Regions from separate parts of the Bradyrhizobium sp. KZN70725 genome, predicted to be linked through region 2. Evidence: riboswitches for the same ligand, from Rfam matches in the RefSeq annotation. Region 2 holds a riboswitch; the other holds the start of a gene.
What was found. A riboswitch is a leader RNA that binds a small molecule or an ion and turns the genes downstream of it on or off. The one in region 2 is predicted to bind glycine.
Positions count from the first base shown of each region.

Region 1: another riboswitch for glycine. It lies ahead of gcvT (glycine cleavage system aminomethyltransferase GcvT); the one in region 2 lies ahead of ACZBJS_RS34100 (D-amino acid dehydrogenase).

Region 1 is NZ_JBUYWT010000031.1:85,879-90,292, forward strand. Features, by position in the region: gene alaS (alanine--tRNA ligase) at 1-1,255, opposite strand, end outside; glycine riboswitch at 1,458-1,546, shown strand; gene gcvT (glycine cleavage system aminomethyltransferase GcvT) at 1,688-2,833, shown strand; gene gcvH (glycine cleavage system protein GcvH) at 2,853-3,218, shown strand; gene gcvP (aminomethyl-transferring glycine dehydrogenase) at 3,242-4,414, shown strand, end outside.
Region 2 is NZ_JBUYWT010000055.1:12,978-17,391, reverse strand. Features, by position in the region: gene ACZBJS_RS34105 (ABC transporter permease) at 1-812, opposite strand, end outside; gene ACZBJS_RS34100 (D-amino acid dehydrogenase) at 973-2,331, opposite strand; glycine riboswitch at 2,397-2,511, opposite strand; glycine riboswitch at 2,515-2,621, opposite strand; gene ACZBJS_RS34095 (M20/M25/M40 family metallo-hydrolase) at 2,714-3,844, opposite strand; gene ACZBJS_RS34090 (ABC transporter substrate-binding protein) at 4,110-4,414, shown strand, end outside.

The DNA.
Region 1 (4,414 bases), on a different contig from region 2:
TGAACGACGCCTGGTCGACGCTGATGCCGCGCGACTTCAGCGCGTCCTGCGTCAGATCGAGCGGGAAGCCGTAGGTGTCGTACAGCGTGAACGCGGTGTCGCCGTCGAACATGTCGCCCTTCTTGAGGCCGGCACTCTTCTCGTCGAGGATCGACAGGCCGCGCGCCAGCGTCTTGCGGAAGCGCGTCTCCTCCAGCCGCAGCGTCTCCTCGATCAGCTTCTCCGCACGGACCAGATCCGGATAGGCCTGGCCCATCTCGCGGACCAGCGCCCAGACCAGGCGATGCATCAGCGGCTCGCTCGCGCCCAAAAGCTGTGCATGGCGCATCGCGCGGCGCATGATCCGGCGCAGCACGTAGCCGCGGCCCTCGTTCGACGGCAGCACGCCGTCGGTGATCAGGAACGCGGACGAGCGCAGATGGTCCGCGATCACCCGATACGACCCAACGTTCTGCTCGTTCGGACCGTGCCCGAGGGTAGACGCGGCGGCATCGATCAGATTGCGGAACAGATCGGTCTCGAACACGCTCTCGACGCCCTGCAGGATGCAGGCCATGCGCTCGAGCCCCATGCCGGTGTCGATCGAGGGACGCGGCAGCGCCACGCGCTCCTCCTTCGTCACCTGCTCGTACTGCATGAACACCAGGTTCCAGAATTCGAGGAAGCGATCGCCATCCTCATCCGGGCTGCCCGGAGGGCCGCCCCAGATGTGCTCGCCGCGGTCGATGAAGATTTCGGAGCACGGTCCGCACGGGCCGGTGTCGCCCATCGCCCAGAAATTGTCCGAGGTCGGGATGCGGATGATGCGGTCGTCCGAGAAGCCCGCGATCTTCTTCCAGTAGCCGGCCGCCTCGTCGTCGGTGTGGTAGACGGTGACCAGCAGCTTGTCCTTCTTCAGCCCGAAATCCTTGGTGATCAGATTCCAGGCGAGCTCGATCGCGCGCTCCTTGAAGTAATCGCCGAACGAGAAGTTGCCGAGCATCTCGAAGAAGGTGAGATGGCGCGCGGTGTAGCCGACATTGTCGAGGTCGTTATGCTTGCCGCCGGCGCGCACGCACTTCTGCGACGTCGTGGCGCGCTGATAGCCGCGCTTCTCGACGCCGGTGAAGACGTTCTTGAACTGCACCATGCCGGCATTGGTGAACATCAAGGTCGGGTCGTTGCGCGGAACCAGCGGCGACGAGGCCACGATCTCGTGCCCGTTCTCCTTGAAGAAGTTCAGAAATGTCGACCTGATGTCGTTGACGCTGCTCATGTTCATCCAATCGGAAAAAGGGGCCGGCCAGCCGCAAAAAGGCGTCATTTTCCGGCCGAACGCTTTTAGACATTGCCAGCTGCGGTGTCCAGAAACTGTGCAGGCGGATCATGGGCTTGCCGCGGCAGCACAAAGCCCATTGGATAGTTGCTGCAGCTGCGTTGACAGTCTTGGTGGCGCCGTGTTTTCTACCTACCTATACCTAGTCACGTCGGGAGAGACCGGCCTTATCGCCGGCGCCGAAGGAGCAACCGCCCCGGAAACTCTCAGGCAAAAGGACCGCGTGACGTCTGACATCTGGAAAGAGACGCTGGGGTTCGCCCCGATGCGTCCGCCGACGGGATAATACTCTCAGGCACAGCGACAGATGGGGCTTTCTGCAGGTTTCTCAAGGGGAAATAGGTCCCCGGCGGGAACCGCGAGGGCCCTGTGATGCTTGCGCGCGAAACCTCCCCGCTGAAACAGACCCCGCTGCACGCGCTGCATCTGGCGCGCGGCGCCAAGATGGTGCCGTTCGCCGGCTATGACATGCCGGTGCAATACGCGGCCGGCGTGCTGAAGGAGCATCTGCACACCCGCAAGGAAGCCGGTCTGTTCGATGTGTCGCACATGGGCCAGCTCGTGCTGAAGGCCAAATCCGGCAAGGTCGCGGATGCCGCGCTCGCGCTGGAAAAACTGGTGCCGCAGGACATCGTCGGTATCGCGCCGGGACGGCAGCGCTACGCGCAATTCACCAACAATGACGGTGGCCTGCTCGACGACCTGATGGTGGCGAATTTCGGCGATCACCTGTTCCTGGTGGTCAACGCCGCTTGCAAGGCCGAGGACGAGGCGCATCTGCGCGCGAATCTCTCCGACGCCTGCGAGATCATCTCGCTGGCCGACCGCGCGCTGATCGCGCTGCAGGGCCCTAAAGCCGAATCGGCGCTGGCGAAACTTTGTGCAGATGTCGGTTCGATGAAATTCATGGATGCCGGTGCGCGCCGGCTCAGTGACGTCGACTGCTTCGTCTCGCGCTCCGGCTATACCGGCGAGGACGGCTTTGAGATTTCCGTGCCCGCGGACAAGGTGGAAGCCCTGGTCACCGCGCTGCTCGACAATCCCGACGTGTTGCCGATCGGGCTCGGCGCGCGCGACAGCCTGCGGCTCGAAGCCGGGCTGTGCCTCTATGGCCATGACATCGACACCACGACGACACCGGTCGAAGGCGCGCTGGAATGGTCGGTGCAGAAGGTTCGCCGCAGCGGCGGCGCCCGCGCCGGCGGCTTCCCCGGCGCCGACAAAATTCTCGCGCAATTCGCAGATGGCGCTGCGCGCCGACGGGTCGGCCTGAAGCCTGACGGCCGCGCACCGGTGCGCGAAGGCGCCGCGCTGTTCGCCGATGCCGGCTCGACCGAGCAGATCGGCAAGGTGACCTCGGGCGGCTTCGGCCCGAGCCTCAATGCGCCGGTTGCGATGGGCTACCTGCCCACGGCCCTTTCCGCCGTCGGCACCACCGTTTTCGCCGAAGTGCGCGGCCAGCGGCTGCCGCTGAAAGTCGCCGCTACGCCCTTCGTCCCCAATACCTACAAACGCTGAACGCCAAAGGATCGACCCCATGACGACGCTGTACACGTCCGACCACGAATGGCTCCGCATCGAGGGCGACGTCGCCACGATCGGGATCACCGACTATGCGCAGTCGCAGCTCGGCGACGTCGTGTTCGTCGAACTGCCCAAGGTCGGCCGCAGCCTGAAGAAGGCCGAGGCCGCCGCTGTCGTCGAATCCGTCAAGGCCGCCTCCGACGTTTACGCGCCGATCTCCGGCGAGGTGGTCGAGGTCAACGACGCGCTCGCCGCCGAGCCCGCGCTGGTCAATTCCGACGCCGGCGGCAAGGCCTGGTTCTTCAAGCTGAAGATTGCCGACAAGGGCGAGCTCGGCGGCCTGATGGACGAGGCCGCCTACGCCGCGCACACCGCCTAAAGGATCACTCCGAGGATCACGTCATGAACGCGCCCTTCAAGCCGATCAACGAAGCCGCCACCGATTTCGTCCGCCGCCACATCGGACCGTCGCCGCGCGACGTCAACGCGATGCTGGAGACGGTCGGCGCCGCGAGCCTGCAGGCGCTGATGAACGAGACGCTGCCGGCGTCGATCCGGCAGAAGGCGCCGCTCGATCTCGGCCGGGCGCTGAGCGAGACCGAGGCGCTCGCGCATATGAGCGAGCTCGCCGCGCAGAACCAGATGTTCACCTCGCTGATCGGCCAGGGCTATTCCGGCACCATCCTGCCCGCGGTGATCCAGCGCAACATTCTGGAGAACCCGGCCTGGTACACCGCCTATACGCCGTACCAGCCGGAGATCAGCCAGGGCCGGCTCGAGGCCCTGTTCAACTTCCAGACCATGATCTGCGATCTCACCGGGCTCGACGTCGCCAACGCCTCGCTGCTCGACGAAGCGACGGCAGCGGCGGAAGCGATGGCGCTCGCCGAGCGCCACTCGCAGGTCAAGGCGAAGGTGTTCTTCGTCGACAAGGAGGTGCATCCGCAGACGGTGGCGGTGATGCGCACGCGCGCCGCGCCGCTGGGCTGGGCGCTGGTGGTCGGCGATCCCCTGACCGAGCTCGACAACGCCGATGTGCTCGGCGCGCTGCTGCAATATCCGGGAACGTCGGGCGCAGTACGCGACCTCAAGCCTGCCATCGCGTCGCTGCGCGCCAAGGGCGCGCTTGCGATCGTCGCGGCGGACCTGCTGTCGCTGACGCTGCTCGCCTCGCCCGGCGAGCTCGGCGCCGACATCGCGATCGGTTCGGCGCAGCGGTTCGGCGTGCCGATGGGGTATGGCGGACCGCACGCCGCCTATATGGCGGTGCGCGACACGCTGAAGCGCTCGCTGCCCGGCCGCATCGTCGGCCTCTCGGTGGATTCGCGTGGGCAGCCCGCCTATCGCCTCGCGCTGCAGACCCGCGAGCAGCATATCCGCCGCGAGAAGGCGACCTCGAACATCTGCACCGCGCAGGTGCTGCTCGCCGTGATCGCCTCGATGTATGCGGTCTATCACGGTCCCGAGGGCCTGACCCATATCGCACGCAGCGTGCATCGCCGCGCCACCGTGCTTGCCGCCGGCCTGCGCAAGCTCGGCTTTGCGCCGACCACCGAAGCGTTCTTCGATACCGTG
Region 2 (4,414 bases):
ACGGTGAGGCGGCCGATGCCGGGCAGGTTGAACACGCTTTCGGTGACGACGACCCCGGAGATCAAGAGCGCGAAGCCGGAACCGATCACCGTGATGACCGGCACGGCGGCGTTGCGCAGCGCATGGCGCAGCAGCACACCGGTCTCGCCGATGCCCTTGGCCCGCGCCGTGCGCACGTAATCCTCGCCGAGCACATCGAGCATCGAGGCCCGCGTCATGCGTGCGATCAGCGCGACATAGATGAAGGAGAGTGTGCAGGTCGGCAGGATGAGGCGCTGGAAGAACGGACCGAAGCCGGCCGAGATGCTCTTGAAGCCCTGTACCGGAACCCAGCGCAGATCAATCGCAAAGATCTGGATCAGCACATAGCCGATGACGAACACCGGCACCGAGAAGCCGAGCACGGAAAGCCCCATCACGAAGCGGTCGATCCAGGTGCCGTGCTTCCACGCCGCGATCACGCCGAGCGGCACCGCCACCAGGATCGAGAGGATGATGGTGGCCAGCGCGACCGAGATCGAGGGCTCGAGGCGCGGGACGATCATTTCGAGGATCGGCTTGTTCGAGATCAGGGAGACGCCGAGGTCGCCGTGCAGCAACTTGGCGATCCAGGTGTAGAACTGGATGTAGATCGGCTCGTTCAGACCAAGCGAGGTCCGAATGCGTTCGAGTTGTTCGGGAGTCGCGTTGTCGCCGGCGAGGATGGCGGCCGGGTCGCCCGGCGTCAGCCGCAGCAACAGGAACACGAACAGAGCCACCACGCCCATCACGGGAATGGCGGCGAGGATGCGGCGAAGCAGATATCCGAGCAAATTTGATCCGTTGGGTTGTGGTCGATGAAGTCCCCAGCGGGACCGTTGCACACCAGACCGTAGCACAGATGGTAGCAGACTCACGGTAGAACTTGAGCAAGTCCCATGCCATCGGTGCTGCGGATTTTGCGGTGCAGCTAATCAGTCCTGTTGGCCGCGATTATTCCTCCGGTGAAGTTTGAAGCAGTCCACTGGAAGGTGGATTGATTTCAGCTTTGCGCGCGTCGGCGGGCACGTCGAGCCCGGCACCGAACGTCGGCGCCATCGGCGGCGTGTCGAGGTCGCGCCAATCGTCGATCGCCTGGGCCACCATCTGCGCCGTCGCCGCCGACAGTGTCCAGCCAAGATGACCGTGGCCCGTATTGTAGAACACGCCCGGAATCCGTCCGGCGCGAACCACCGGCATCATGTTCGGCATCATCGGGCGCAAGCCCGCCCATGGCACGACTTTCGACGTGTCGATCTCCGGGAAATGATGCCGCACCCAGTCCACCAGCGGTTGAATGCGATCGGCGCGAATGTCGCGGTTGAAGCCGTTGAACTCGGCGGTGCCGGCGACGCGGAAGCGGTCGGCGCCGAGCCGGCTGGTGACGATCTTCGCAGCTTCATCGAGCAGGCTGACGGTTGGGGCCGCATTCCGGCTTTGCGGCGCATCGAGCTGCACCGTGATCGAATAGCCCTTCACCGGATAGACATTGACGCGGTCGTTGAGCAGGCTGGCGAAGTGGCGGCTCGCCACGCCGGCGCAAATCACGATCCCGTCCGCCTGTAGCTGCTGGCGCGTCGCGACCGCAGCATCATGTGAAGCAGCTTCGTTCCAGCCGATGCGGAAGCCGTCATCGCCGTGTGCGATCGTGTCGACGTCGGCTTCATGGACGAAGCTCGCGCCACGGCGGATGCAGGCGTCGGCAAGCCCACGCGTGAATTTGTGAATATCGCCGGTCGCGTCCGACGGCGTGAAGAAGCCGCCATAGCAGGTTGTCTGCAGCGCGGGTTCGATGACGCGGATCTCGTCCGGGGTCACCGGCCGGCGGTCGAGCCCGCCTTGCTGCAGCAGCGTGTTGACCTTGAGGCCGGCTTCGAAGCCGGCCCTGTCGTGATAGACGTGCAGGATGCCGCGGCGTTCGAGATCGAAGGCGATGTTTTCGCGCTCTGCGATCGAGAACAGATGCTTGCGCGCTTCGATGGCGAGCTTCGTGGTCTCGATGGTGTTGCCGCGATAGCGCGTGATGTGGCCTACGAACTCGCCGATCCAGGAATATTTGTGCCAGCTCGGCTTCGGGTTCATCAGCAGCGGCGCGTCGCTTCTCAGCATCCAGCGCAGCCCCTTGAGGATGGTCGCGGCGCTGTTCCACACCTCGGCGTTGCTGGCGGAGAGTTGTCCGCCATTGGCGAACGAGGTTTCCATCGCGGCGTAGCGATGCCTGTCGAGGACAGTCACCTTGTAGCCGCGTTCAAGCAGGGCATAGGCCGTCGTTACGCCGGTGATGCCGGCGCCGATGATCGCGATGTGTGGCATGATAGTTGTCAGGCTCCCGTGGGTTAGAGTCGCCGAACCGCCGGTGAAACCGGCATCGGCGCCCCATCTGTCACGGTACCTGAGAGCTTGATCCGCATCGGGCTGTGGCCAGAAGCGAACTATCCCCTTCGGTGGACGTCATGGCCCTTGATGTGCGGCCATGTTCGTCTCTCTCCAGATCGTCCTGACGATACAGTCCTTTTGCCTGAGAGTTTCCGGGGCGGTTGCTCCGTCGGCGCCGAAGCCAACAACACGATTGTTGTCGCTTCGATCTCTCCCGCATCGTCGCGTTGGACGGCCGGACCGTAGGCGAAGCCTCAAAAATGGACAAGGCTAAATTTCGATCCGGCAGTGCCAACGTGTTGTGCAGTGCAAATCGATGTCAGTCCAGCGTCGCCAGCAGTGCCGCCATCAGGCGGCCGCGTTCGGCGAGGCTGTCGACCTCGATGTGCTCGTTGAGCGTATGTGCATCGGCGCCGCGAACGCCAAGGCCGTCGAGCGTGGGGATGCCCATCGCGCCGGTGAAGTTGCCGTCTGAGCCGCCGCCGGCGCTGCCGTGCGGCAGATCGAGACCCATCGCTGCAGCAAGGCCTTTTGCCTTTTCATAGAGCGCCATGGTGCCCGCATCGGGCTCCCACACCGGGCGGGTGACGCCGCGCGTCACCTTGAAGGTCACGTCGTTGGCGGTGCCCGACAGTGCCAGCATGCGCTCGACGCCACGGTCGAGATCGGCCTGGCGCTTGGCCATGCTGAGCGCTTCGCCGGTACAGGTCGTCGCGACGCAATTGACCCACTGGCCGCCATGCACGATGCCGACCGAGAAGGTGCAGTCCTCGGTGGTCATGCCGTCGATGGCGATGATCTGCCGCGCCATCTCGCGGATCGCGGAGCGGCCGGAAGACAGCGTTGCGCCGGCATGGCTGGGCTTGCCGGTGGCTTCCAGGTTGAAGCGCGCGATCGCATAGCGGCCGGTGACGACGCCGTTATTCGGACGGCCGGGCTCCGGCACCAGCACATATTTGTTGCGCGCGGCTTCCGCCTCGATGATGTCGCGCGTCGACGGCGTGCCGACCTCTTCGTCGGGGGTGAACAGCACGGTGATCGGCAGCGGAGTCGTAAAGGAGGCGCGCGCCAATTGCCTGATCGCCTCGATCGACAGGTAGTTGCCGCCCTTCATGTCGAAGATGCCCGGCCCGAAGCACTTGTTGCCTTCGCGCCGCCACTTCAGCTTCTCGATGGTGCCGACGGGGTGAACGGTGTCCAGATGGCCGGCGATCAGGATGCCGGGCTGGCCTTGTTTCGGATGGGGAAAACGGGCGCGGACGCAGCCCGCGAAGCCCTGGCGTCCGGCGATGCGCTCGATCGTCGCACCCATGATCGCCATCTCGCGGGCGGCGAGATCGAGCATGCGTTCGACCGCGGCGGCGTCCCAGGTCGGGCTTTCGCATTCCACCCAGCTGCGCAGGCCCTGCAGCATCGTTTCGGAATCAAAGGGGAGATTGGCGGGGTTCATCGTTGTTCTCTCTTGTTGTTCTGACGGCGCCGGCATCGCGCGCGCGTTACGAAAATCTCAGCCGACGATTTTGTAAAGCCAAAATCTGGCGCGCGGCCTCATTCGTTTGTGTACGTCCGATGCGACCTGAAACCGATTGACGCGCTTGGCGCTTGGTGCAAGTCTCGATTTCACAAGCCATACAGCATGTTAGTTCGCCTAAATAACGAACCACATGCATAACGAATAAGCCGGCTTTGACCAGTTACACGTCAGGAGAGATTGCATGTTCCCTATCTCGCGTTGGAAACACCGCACGCTAGCGGCCGCGTTGACGGCGCTCGCGCTGTCGTTCGCGCCGCAGGAATTGTCATTCGCGCCGCAGGCGATGGCCGCGGGCAAGACCATCACCGCGGTGATGCACTCGGATCTGCGCGTCATCGATCCGATCATGACCACGGCCTACATCACCCGCGATCATGGCTACATGATCTATGACACGCTGCTGGCGACGGATTCCAATTTCAAGATCCAGCCGCAGATGGCGGACTGGAAGGTTTCCGACGACAAGCTGACCTACACGTTCACGCT